Regions from separate parts of the Streptacidiphilus sp. EB129 genome, predicted to be linked through region 2. Evidence: riboswitches for the same ligand, from Rfam matches in the RefSeq annotation. Region 2 holds a riboswitch; each other region holds the start of a gene.
What was found. A riboswitch is a leader RNA that binds a small molecule or an ion and turns the genes downstream of it on or off. The one in region 2 is predicted to bind S-adenosylmethionine.
Positions count from the first base shown of each region.

Region 1 (4,008 bases), on a different contig from region 2:
GGTGTAGGACACCGGTCCGCGGTTGGAGGCGAGCAGAATCCTGGCTTCGCTGGCGTTGGGCATGGTCCCTACCTTGCCTCGGGTGGACATGGTCAAACGTGATGATTCGGCGCAGTGGCGTCGGAAGCAGTGGCTTCGGGAGCGTTGGCGTCTGGTGCGGTGGCTTCGCGCGGAGCGGCATCGGGCGCGTTGAGGTCGGGCGCGTCGGGGTCGGGCGTGGTGAAGCCGGGCGTGGTGAGGTCGAGCAGCGTGACGAGGGGCGGGCGCTCGCTCACCGCGATGTCGGCGGTGGTCGGGGTGAAGCCGTCCGCGGTGCGGGTGAACTGGGTGATCCGGGGCGTGGCCAGTTCCTCGGCCAGGTCGTCGGCGAGCTTCAGCCGGTGGCCGCGGGACAACCGCTCCATCGCCGTGAGCTGGATGGCGGCCGCCATCCGGCCCAGTGCCCGGGCGTCCTGGTGCCGGTGGTGCCGCACGCCGACGTCCACCTGGGCGAGTGCGTCCAGGCCGGCCAGCTCCAGGGCGTCCACCAGCAGTCCGAGCTCCACCCCGTACCCGGTGGGGAAGGGCAGCCGTTCCAGCAGCGAGCGGCGCGCGGCGTACTCGCCGCCGAGCGGCTGGACGAAGCCGGCCAGCAGCGGCCAGTAGAGGTTCAGCAGCGGTCGGGCGACCAGTTCGGTGACCCGTCCGCCGCCGGCCGGGTCGTGCGCGGTCGCGGTCTCCAGCGGCCGGTCGTACATGGCCTTGACGAAGGCCACCCCGGGGTCGGTCAGCAGCGGCCCGACGATGCCGGAGACGAACGCCGAGTCGAACGCCCGCAGGTCGGCGTCGACGAAGCAGACGATGTCGCCGCCGGTGACCAGCAGCGACCGCCAGAGCACCTCGCCCTTCCCGGCCACCGCGGGGAGCCGGGGCAGTATGTCGTCGCGGTGCACCACCCGCGCCCCGGCCGCGGCCGCGGCCTGCCCGGTGCGGTCGCTGGAGCCGGAGTCGACCACCACCAGCTCGTCGACCAGCGGCACGGCCTCCATCAGGTCGCGGCGGATCGCCGTGACGATCTCGCCGACGGTCGCCTCCTCGTCCAGCGCCGGGAGCACCACGCTGACCGTGCTGCCGGTAGCCCGTTTGGCTGCCAGCAGTTCCGGGAGCGAGCGGTCGGCGGCCGCCCAGGAGCGGCGGCGCAGCCAGTCCGCGACCTCGTCAAGCACAGGGCTCCTCATTCTTTGTGGCACCGTCCGTCATGGCGCGTGTCTCGCCTCGCGGACGACCCGTGATCGTGGGCGGGGCTTCGGTTACAGTCTTGGGGACGACCTACCACCGCCGCTCGGCGGGTGTACGGCCATCATCACAAACGCGGCGCGGCAGCGACCGACCGCCATAGAGCTCATCCAGAGGGACTGAGGGAACGGCCCGTTGAAGTCCCGGCAACCCCCCTGCCATCCGCCACTGCGGCGCTGGTCGGGAAGGTGCCAATTCCGTCCTGCGGCGAGACGCGCCGCGGGGAAGATGAGGAGAGAGGGCCTCGCCATCATGGTAGCTGCACCACTGACATCCGACTCGTTCGGCCCCGCCGTCGCCCTGTCCTGCCGCGAGTGCGGCGCGCGGAGCGAACTGGCCCCCGACTTCGCCTGTAGCGAGTGTTTCGGCCCCCTTGAGGTGGCCTACGACCTGCCCACCGGAGACCCCGAGGCGCTGCGCGCCCGGATCGAGGCGGGCCCCACCAACATCTGGCGCTACGCGCCGCTGCTGCCGGTCTCGCCCGACGTGGCCTCCCGGCCCAACCTCAACCCGGGCTGGACCAAGCTGGTCAAGGCCGACAACCTGGCCCGCGAGCTGGGCGTCACCGGCGCCCTCTACGTCAAGGACGACTCCGGCAACCCGACGCACTCCTTCAAGGACCGCGTGGTCGCCATCGCCGTCGAGGCCGCCCGCACCTTCGGCTTCACCACCCTGTCCTGCTCGTCGACCGGCAACCTGGCCGGCGCGGTCGGTGCCGCCGCCGCCCGAACCGGGCTGCGCTCCTGCGTCTTCATCCCGCACGACCTGGAGCAGGGCAAGATCGTGATGGCCGCCGTGTACGGCGGCGAGCTGGTCGGCATCGAGGGCAACTACGACGACGTGAACCGCTTCTGCTCGGAGCTGATCGGCGACCCGGCCGGCGAGGGCTGGGGCTTCGTCAACGTCAACCTCCGCCCGTACTACGGCGAGGGCTCCAAGACGCTGGCGTACGAGATCTGCGAGCAGCTCGGCTGGCGGCTGCCGGACCAGCTGGTCATCCCGATCGCCTCGGGCTCCCAGCTGACGAAGATCGACAAGGGTCTCAAGGAGCTGATCGCCCTCGGGCTGGTCGAGGACAGGCCCTACAAGATCTTCGGCGCCCAGGCCGAGGGCTGCTCCCCGGTCTCGGTGGCCTTCAAGGCCGGCCACGACGTGATCCGCCCGCAGAAGCCGAACACCATCGCCAAGTCGCTGGCCATCGGCAACCCGGCGGACGGCCCCTACGTGCTGGACATCTGCCGCCGCACCGGGGGCGCGGTGGAGGACGTCACCGACGAGCAGGTGGTGGACGCGATCAAGCTGCTGGCGCGCACCGAGGGCATCTTCGCCGAGACGGCGGGCGGGGTGACCGTGGGCGTGCTGCAGAAGCTGATCAAGAACGGTCTGCTCGACCCGGCCGCCGAGACCGTCGTCCTCAACACCGGCGACGGCCTGAAGACCCTGGACGCGGTGGAGCCGACCACCGGCCTTTCCGCCACCATCCGCCCCACCCTGGTCTCGTTCCGAGAGGCCGGCCTCGCCTGAGCAGGCGAAGCGAGGGAACCGACTCGCCTGAGCGGGCGAAGCAGAGGAGTACCAGCATGAGCGTTTCCGTCAGAATCCCCACCATCCTCCGCACCTACACCGGCGGGGCCGCCGAGGTCGCGGCCGAGGGCGCCACCCTCGCGGCCGTGATCGCCGATCTGGAGGCGAACCACACCGGTATCAGCGGCCGGATCCTGGACGACGCCGGCAAGCTGCGCCGCTTCGTCAACGTGTACGTGAACGACGACGACGTGCGTTTCGCGGAGGGTCTGGAGACGGCCGTTCCGGACGGCGCGAGCGTCTCGGTGATCCCGGCCGTGGCCGGCGGCTGCTGACGCAGAGTAATTCCCAGAACAACTCGGAACCGGGCCGCCCGCTATTCGCGGGTATCCCGGTTCCGTTGTTTTCCATGCGTACACCGGCGGCACGTGCCCTGTGCACGGATCTCCACCCGCGGAGGGGTACAGTTGCTTCCGGTTACCGGTGGTCCGCCCTTGCGGGTACGTCACGTACGGCACTTCCGGCCAATCCCTTCGCTCACGCCACGTGTACCACCTGGCCGTCCACCCTGCCCGGCAGCGGCCGGGCGTCCCGGTGACTGAGACGGCATGCGGCGCGGAGGCGCTCTGGCTGCACAGGAATTCCTGGATCGATTTGTCGGTCAGGTCCGCTATGTCCGGACCGAATTGCCGTGCTATGCGGGTATTCGCCCGCTAATGCCCCTTGTGGCTCCGTAAGAATTCCCTCCCTTATGCCCTGTTGCGGAGGGCATCTGAGTGGATACATTCAGCGTCGGCTGAAGCACCGCGCCATGCGTGGCCGCCTCGGCCCGGTCCGCGGAGTGCGGTCCGTGAAAGGGCCAGTAATAGGGGAGTTTGGAATGGCTCAGGGCACCGTCAAGTGGTTCAACGCGGAGAAGGGGTACGGCTTCATCGCGGTCGACGGTGGTGCGGACGTGTTCGTCCACTACAGCGCGATCCAGATGGACGGGTACCGGTCGCTCGAAGAGGGCCAGCGGGTCGAGTTCGAGATCTCGCAGGGTCAGAAGGGTCCGCAGGCGGACATGGTCCGTGTGGTGTGACCCTCGGTCGAGCAACCGCTGACTGACGACAGGACCGGCTGAGCCTCGTTCCAAACGAAGCATCCACGCAGGTCTTCCCGCAGGTCCGTACCCCTCGGGGTACGGACCTGCGGGCGTTCCGGGGCCCG
Region 1 covers NZ_JBGCCS010000023.1:3,256-7,263, forward strand. The annotation lists gene ABH925_RS25185 (trehalose-6-phosphate synthase) at 1-63, opposite strand, end outside; gene ABH925_RS25190 (glucosyl-3-phosphoglycerate synthase) at 93-1,205, opposite strand; SAM riboswitch class I at 1,379-1,510, shown strand; gene thrC (threonine synthase) at 1,504-2,799, shown strand; gene ABH925_RS25200 (MoaD/ThiS family protein) at 2,856-3,134, shown strand; gene ABH925_RS25205 (cold-shock protein) at 3,680-3,880, shown strand.
Region 1: linked by a shared signal. The riboswitch ahead of thrC (threonine synthase) and the one ahead of ABH925_RS27640 (amino acid ABC transporter permease) in region 2 are both predicted to bind S-adenosylmethionine.

Region 2 (4,008 bases):
CCTGGCCGATCTCGGGCTTCTCCAGGTGGTTGATCACGCGGAGCAGCGTGGACTTGCCGGAGCCGGACGGACCGACGACGACCGTGACTTCACCCGCGGGCACCGTCAGGTCGATCCCGTCGAGGACCCGGTGGGCTCCGTACCACTTGTGCACGTCGCGGACCTCGACCGCGGCCGGCCGGACGTCTGTCCGCGTGGGAGTCGCCGGCTCCGACAGGGCCGTCTTCACAGTGCTCATAGCGCCGTCTCCCTCTGGACACGCGCCCGCAGGGCGGACAGGCCGCTGCGCAACCGCTGCAGCGGGGTCGGTGGAAGGGTCCGCAGCGCGCCGCGTGAGTAGTGGCGCTCCACGTAGAACTGGACGACGGAGATCACGCTGGTGAGGATCACGTACCAGACGGTGGCGACCAGCAGCAGCGGCACGATGTCGCCGGGATAGGTGCTGCCCATGCTCTGGACGGATCCGAACAGGTCCAGCAGTGAGACGTAGAAGACCAGTGAGGTGCTCTTCACCAGGCCGATCAGCTGGTTGACGTAGGAGGGAACGATGGCCCGCAGCGCCTGCGGGAAGACGATCCGGGCGAACTGGTAGTGCCTGGGCAGTCCGAGGGCGGCGGACGCCTCGTGCTGGCCCTGGTCGACGGAGAGGATGCCGGCCCGGACCACCTCGGCGGCGTAGGCGGCCTCGTTGAGACTCAGTCCCACGACCGCGACCACGATGTCGGTGGCCAGCTTCGACTCGTCGACGTGCAGGAACGCGGGCCCGAACGGCACACCGACACTCACCGTGCGGTACAGCGCGCTGAAGTTGTAGAGGAAGAGCAGGACCACGATCAGTGGCACCGACCGGAACAGCCAGATGTAGATCCAACTGGTCACGCGTAGCACGGGGCTGCGGGAGAGCCGGGCGAGCGCCAGCAGCACGCCGCCCACCAGCCCGAGCACGGCGCTGTAGGCCGTCACTTCCAGGGTGACGACCAGGCCGTGGGTGATCACCGGGCGCACGAACCAGTACTGGAAGCGGTCCCACTGGTAGAAGGGATTGGTGGCCAGTCCGTGCGTGATCTGGGCGACCAGGACCAGGGCGAGTGCGCTGGTGATCCAGCGCCCCGGGCGTCGGAGCGGGATCACCCGCTGTGCCGACAGCGGACGGTCGGCCCGCCCGGGGTCAACCGGCACAGCGGTGAGGGGCTGCGGGGACGGCTCCGCCCTGGGCGGATCCGTGGTACCTGACGGCACGGCAGGAACGAGAGACTCATTCATACATGGACTCCGGCGAAGGTGCACTGCGTTCGCGCCAAGGGGGTTGTCGCACAGTGCGGTGAACACACCCGGGGCGTGTCGGAGCACGCCGCGTCGCGGGTGGAAGGGGGAGGTGGCACGCCGCAGGAGGCGTGCGTACTGCAGGAAGCTGTCAGCCCTGACAGCGACAGCGGGCGCTGCCGGAGGCCCTACACAGGGCGCTGCTGACACGGAGAAGGTCGATGTGGCGGCTCAGGTACGCGGCCGCACGACCGTGGCGCCGCCATGCGGCCATCCCCGGACCTGCGTACATCGCCGTCACCATCGCCATTCCGCCCACCGGGCCTCGCGCTTACCGATCGTCATTCGGTCCGGTCGTCACCTGGAGCACCCCACCGCGTCGGAGGGTTGCCGGTCAGCAAGCCAGGGCTTCGTCGCTGACGCTCATGACCGTTCTGATCCACGAACGTAGGTGCGCTCCGCAAGGAGTGTCAACACCCGACCAGGAGTTGAGACCAGGTGGCAGGCGCGCCGCAGGCCTTCAGGCTGGGAACGCCTTCGGCATGACCGGCGTTCGACCGTACAGGATTGTGGTCGACACCGGTGCCGGGTTACGGTGCAGCCAGGTCATGAGTGTCAGCGACAAGCCCTGGCTTGCTGACCGGCAACCCTCCCACGCGGTGGGGTGCTCCAGGTGACGACCCGGCGGAGCCGAAAACGGTGCCGCAAGCGCGAGTTCGAACCGATGCGAGCCGATCGGGACAGGAGGTGACGACAGTGCGGGGAGCCCCTCAGCGGTCCGCGGTCGTCACTGTCAAGGCCCAGTGCCGGGTCGCCACCAGGTCGTCGCGGCGCCACATCGATCTGCAGCGCGTCACCACCGCGCTGTGTCCGGCGTAACGACGCACGCCCTCGCGCGGCGCGCCTCCACGCCGCTCGCAGCCGTCTGACCCGCGCAGCCGCACCCGCTCGTCCTGCCCAGCCCGCCTTCGGCGTCGGCTGCCGCGTTCGAGGCGCCGCGTCCCGCGCCCTTTCAGCAGTGAAGCACTCCGCACAGGAAGCGGTCCCCCATGCCTGAACCTCACTCAGCCCTGCACCTGTCCGTCGCCCTCGACGGATCCGGCTGGCATCCAGCGGCCTGGCGCGAGCACGACGCCCGGCCCGAGGCCCTGTTCACCGCCCGGTACTGGGCCGACCTGGTCGCCGAGGCCGAGCGCGGCCTGTTGGACCTGGTCACCGTCGAGGACTCGCTGAGCCTGCAGTCCGCCCATCCCACCGAACCAGACGAGCGGACCGACCAGGTGCGGGGCCGACTGGACGCGGTGCTGATCGCCGCCCGCATCGCGCCGCTGACCCGGAACATCGGGCTGATCCCGACCGCGGTCGTCACGCACACCGAGCCGTTCCACCTCTCCAAGGCGATCGCCACCCTCGACTTCGTGAGCAACGGCCGCGCCGGGATCCGCGTGAAGGTGTCCGGACGCGCTGACGAGACCGCACACTTCGGGCGGCGCCCGCTGCCGCAACTGCGGCTCGGGGAGCTCGACTCACCGGCAGGACGGGAACTGCTTCGGGATCTCCTCGCCGAGGCCGAGGACTACGTCGAGGTCCTGCGCCGGCTGTGGGACAGCTGGGAGGACGACGCCGAGATCCGCGACATCGCCACCGGCCGGTTCATCGACCGCGGCAAGCTGCACTACATCGACTTCGAGGGCAGCAGGTTCAGCGTGCGTGGGCCGTCCATCACGCCGCGACCGCCGCAGGGCCGGCCCGTCGTCGCCGCGCTGGCACACCGGGGCGAGCCCTACCGCCTGGTCGGCCGCTCGGCCGACCTCGGCTTCGTCACCCCGCGCGACACCGGGGAAGCCCGCTCGATCGTCGCCGAGATCCGCGACGCACAGGCGGCAGCAGGCCGCACCGAGGAGACCGTGCACATCTTCGGCGACCTGGTGGTCTTCCTCGACGGCGACCCCGGCGCCGCCGCCGACCGCAGGGCCCGCCTGGACCAGCGCGCCGGCGGCCCGTACACCAGCGACGCCCACGTCTTCACCGGGACGCCCGCGGAACTCGCCGACCTGCTCCAGGAGTGGCAGCAGGCCGGGCTCGCCGGCTTCCGGCTGCGGCCCGGCACCATCCCCCACGACCTGGAGCAGATCACCCGCCGCCTGGTGCCCGAACTCCAGCGCCGCAGCGTCTTCCGCACCGCCTATGAGGCGACCACCCTGCGCGGACTGCTCGGCCTGCCGCGTCCCGCCAACCGCTACGCCACCAGCGCCGCCGGCGCCCTCGCCTGAGCCGGAAGGACCGCACCAGCCGTGAGCAAACCCGTCAAGCAGATCCACCTCGCCGCGCACTTCCCCGGCGTCAACAACACCACCGTCTGGAGCGACCCGGCCGCCGGCAGCCAGATCGATTTCAGCTCCTTCGTCCACCTCGCCCGGACGGCGGAACGCGCCAAGTTCGACTTCCTGTTCCTCGCCGAGGGGCTCCGGCTGCGCGAGCAGAACGGGGAGATCTACGACCTGGATGTCGTGGGCCGGCCCGACACCTTCACCGTCCTGGCCGCGCTCGCCGCCGTCACCGACAGGCTCGGCCTGGCCGGCACCATCAACTCCACGTTCAACGAACCCTACGAAGTAGCCCGGCAGTTCGCCTCCCTGGACCACCTGTCGGCCGGACGTGCGGCCTGGAACGTGGTCACCTCCTGGGACGAGTTCACCGGCGAGAACTTCCGACGCGGCGGGTTCCTGGCACAGGAGGACCGCT
Region 2 covers NZ_JBGCCS010000028.1:14,105-18,112, forward strand. The annotation lists gene ABH925_RS27635 (amino acid ABC transporter ATP-binding protein) at 1-238, opposite strand, end outside; gene ABH925_RS27640 (amino acid ABC transporter permease) at 235-1,263, opposite strand; SAM riboswitch class IV at 1,586-1,694, opposite strand; SAM riboswitch class IV at 1,868-1,980, shown strand; gene ABH925_RS27645 (putative leader peptide) at 2,020-2,142, shown strand; gene ABH925_RS27650 (LLM class flavin-dependent oxidoreductase) at 2,313-3,536, shown strand; gene ABH925_RS27655 (NtaA/DmoA family FMN-dependent monooxygenase) at 3,558-4,008, shown strand, end outside.

Region 3 (4,008 bases), on a different contig from region 2:
GGTGGCCTACGTGGCCCATCTCATCGGGTTCGTCGGCGGCTTCCTCTTCGCCTGGCTGCTCTACTGCCGACGGCGCGGATACGCTGACCGCAGTATCCCCGCCGCGCTCCCAGGAGACCCCCCGTGATCACCGCGATCGTGCTCATCAAGACCAGTGTCGACCAGATCCCCGAGATCGCCGAGACGATCGCGGCCATCGACGGCGTCACCGAGGTCTACTCCGTGACCGGCACCTACGACCTGGTCGCCCTGGTCCGGGTGCGTGCCCACGACGACCTGGCCGACGTGATCCCCGGCCAGGTCAACAAGGTTCCCGGAGTCCAGCAGACGGAGACCCACGTGGCCTTCCGCAGCTACTCCAAGCACGACCTCGACGCCGCCTTCGCCCTCGGCCTCGACGAGTAGCCCCACGAGGAGGCCGCGCCGCAGCAGGCCGGAGCGGTCAGCGCCGGGTGTCCGGGACGCAGCGGCCGCCCTCGGTTCGGTACGCCCACCGCGCGCCGTCGCTGACCAGCTCCCGGACCGCCGCGACAAAGCGGTCCACGTGCTCGTCCGGCGTGCCGGCGCCGAAGCTGACCCGGATCGCGTTCAGGCTCTGCTCCCCCGGCAGCGACGCCTCCGGCGCCCCGCACTCGGACGGCGCGGCCTCCTCCCCGCCCAGCAGCGTGCGCACCAGCGGGTGCGCGCAGAACAGTCCGTCGCGCACGCCGATGCCGTACTCGGCCGACAGCGCCGCGGAGAAGTGCGAGCTGTTCCAGCCCTGCACCACGAAGGAGATCACGCCCACCCGGGGGTGCTCCTCGCCGAACAGCGTCAGCACCCGCACCTCGGGGACCTCGGCGAGCCCGGCCCGGAGCCGGGCGATCAGCTGCTGCTCGCGCGCCACCAGCCGGTCGAAGCCCGCCTCGGTCAGCGCGCGACAGGCCGAGGCGACGGCGTAGGCGCCGATCACGTTCGGCGATCCGGCCTCGTGCCGGGACGGGCCCCGGTGCCACTCCACGGCGACCGAACCGTCCGCCTCCCTGGCGACGGTACGGCTGGCGCCGCCGCCGGCCAGGTAGGGCTCGGCCGCGTCCAGCCAGTCGGCGCGCCCGGCCAGCACGCCCGCACCGAACGGGGCGTAGAGCTTGTGCCCGGAGAAGGCGACCCAGTCGACGTCGAGTTCGCGCACCGAGACCGGGTGGTGCGGGGCCAGCTGCGCGGCGTCCAGGACGATCCGCGCGCCGTGCCGGTGGGCCACCTCGGCCAGCTCGCGGACCGGCCAGATCTCCCCGGTGACGTTGGACGCTCCGGTCACGCACACCAGCTTGGTCCGCGCCGCACTCCCCGCCAGCGCCTCGTCCAGCGCGGCCACGGCCTGCCCGGGCGAGCGCGGGGCGCGCAGGTAGCCGACGGTCAGGCCCGGCTTGCGCCAGGGCAGCAGCGAGGCGTGGTGCTCGGTCTCGAAGGCGAAGACCTCGGTGCCGGCCGGCAGCGCGCCGGCCAGCAGGTTCAGCGAGTCGGTGGTGGCCCGGGTGAAGACCAGCTGGTCGTCCTCGCGCAGGTCGAGGAAGTCGGCGACGGTCGCCCGGCTCTGCTCGAACAGGTCGGTGGACAGCTGCGACAGGTAGCCGGCGCCGCGGTGCACGCTGCCGTAGTACGGCGCGTAGGCGGCGACGTCGTCCCAGACCCGCTGCAGCGCCGGGGCGCTGGCGGCGTAGTCCAGCGCGGCGTAGCCGACCTTCTCGCCGCCGACCAGGGGAACCTCGACGTCACGGCCGAGCACGGCGAGCGGCTCACAGACAGACAGAGCGTTCGGGTAGGCAGACACAACCCCTCCAGGACATCCAGTGGATCCCTGGGAGTGCACCGGTGGCGCTGCCACTGCGGTGCTGCTCTCTACGGGGGGATCCGCGCTTGCCGTGCGACGGGTTCGCCGCAGGGCCTGGTCGTCACCCGGAAGCACCCCGCCACGGAAGGAGGGTTGCCGGACAGCAAGCCGGGGCCTGAACGCTGTCACTCGTGACCTGGTGAGAACTATGCCAGAGGTCCAGCCCGTGGGCGAGCACAGGTCCGCCATGCGAGACGCCGGAGCACGGGACAGCAGAGCACAGGACGCCGGAGCACGGGACGTCGCGGTACCGCGACGTCCCGTGGACCTGACGGCGTGATCCGCCTACCGGTGTGTGGCCTCGGCCCAGCGGGCCAGCGTCGCCTCGGCCGCGCCGGAGTCGATGGACTCCGCGGTGCGCTTCATCGCCGCAGCGATCTGCTCCACCAGCGGCTCGTCCGTCTGGTCCAGGGCGACCAGCGCCGACGCCGAGTTGAGCAGCACCGCGTCCCGGACCGGGCCGGTCTCGCCGGCGAACACCCGTCGGGCCACCGCCGCGTTGTAGCTGGAGTCCGCCCCGCGCAGGGCCTCGATGCCGACGCAGGTGATGCCGACCTCGCGCGGGTCGAAGCTGCTCTGGCGCACCTGGCCGTCCCGGACCTGCCAGACCGTGGAGGTGCCGGTGATGGTGAGCTCGTCCAGCCCGTCGTCGCCCCGGAAGACCAGGGCGGACGCGCCGCGCCGGGCCAGCACGCCGGCGATCAGCCCGGCCATCCGGCGGTCGAAGCAGCCCACCGCGTTGGCGCCGACCCGGGCCGGGTTGGTCAGCGGGCCGAGCAGGTTGAAGAAGGTCGGGATGCCCAGATCGCTCCGCGCCGGGCCGGCGTGCCGCATCGCCGGGTGGAACACCGGGGCCGGGCAGTAGGAGATGCCCGCCTCGACGGCCACCTCGGCGACCCGCTGCGGGGTCAGCTTCAGGTTGACGCCGAGCTTCTCCAGCACGTCGGTGGCCCCGCTCGCGGAGGAGGCGGCCCGGTTGCCGTGCTTGACCACCAGCGCCCCGGCGCCGGCCGCGACCACGGCCGACATGGTGGAGATGTTGACGGTCTTGGCCCGGTCGCCGCCGGTGCCGACGATGTCCACGGCCCGTTCCGGCACCTCGATCACCGTGGCGTGCGCGTACATCGACTGGACCAGGCCGGTGATCTCCTCGACCGTCTCGCCCTTGGCCCGCATCGCCACCATGAAGGCGGCCACCTGGGCGGTGCTCGCCTCCCCGGTCATGATCCGGTCCATCGCCCAGGCGGTGTCCGCCGCCGTCAGGTCGGTACCCGAGATCAGCGCCGTGAGGACGTCCGGCCAGGACCGCGCCTGCACGGGGTCGCCGCCACCGTTCGCAGGGTTCACGTCTTTGATCGACGCTGCAGCCATGGCCGTAGCCTCTCCGTGGAGTATTCACTGAAGGAGAGGCCAGCCTAGCGACCGGGGGCGCCGCCCATGGGCAAGATCTCAGCCCACGAGATGCTGCTTTCCGGTGCGCAGCAGCGCCGTGGCGGTCTCGGCCAGCGCGGCGGGGTCGACCGGGGCGGCGATGGCGGCGTCGGCGCGGCTCCAGGCGGCGAGCCAGGAGTCCTGCGGGCGGCCGATCAGCACCAGCACCGGGGGGCAGCCGTAGATCTCGTCCTTGAGCTGGCGGCACAGGCCCATCCCGCCGACCGGGGTCGCCTCGCCGTCGAGGACCAGCAGGTCCAGCCGCTTGGCGCCCTTGGCATGAGCGTCGAGGGCCTTGATCACGGCCGGGGCGGTCGCGCACTCCAGGTACTGGAGCTCGGCCAGGTCCTCGGCGGGCCGGCGCCCGAGCGCCAGCCGGACCTGCTCGCGCGTGTTCCGGTCGTCGCTGTAGACAAGTACGTTGAGTGCCATCGTCCGCTATCCCCCTGGGGTGTGATCGGGACCACTTTCGGCGTCTGCGCGGATGCTACTCCGGCCGGAGATCCCAGGACAGCACGCAGTACGGGCCGTCTCGGGGTCCCGGGGCGGCGTGCGACGCCCCCCGGCAGCCGTCCGGCGGTTCCAGATTCACCATTTCGGGCGACCCCACGGCCCGTCGCGCACCGTCCCCCGGGGCACCGGACCCCGCCGTTCGGACTACCTGCCTGGTCGTCAGGCCACCGGCGGGCGGCCGGAGGGTACGTCAC
Region 3 covers NZ_JBGCCS010000021.1:79,314-83,321, reverse strand. The annotation lists gene ABH925_RS24320 (rhomboid family intramembrane serine protease) at 1-127, shown strand, start outside; gene ABH925_RS24315 (Lrp/AsnC family transcriptional regulator) at 124-405, shown strand; gene ABH925_RS24310 (aminotransferase class V-fold PLP-dependent enzyme) at 443-1,810, opposite strand; SAM riboswitch class IV at 1,888-2,007, opposite strand; gene trpD (anthranilate phosphoribosyltransferase) at 2,156-3,241, opposite strand; gene ABH925_RS24300 (hypothetical protein) at 3,320-3,733, opposite strand.
Region 3: linked by a shared signal. The riboswitch ahead of ABH925_RS24310 (aminotransferase class V-fold PLP-dependent enzyme) and the one ahead of ABH925_RS27640 (amino acid ABC transporter permease) in region 2 are both predicted to bind S-adenosylmethionine.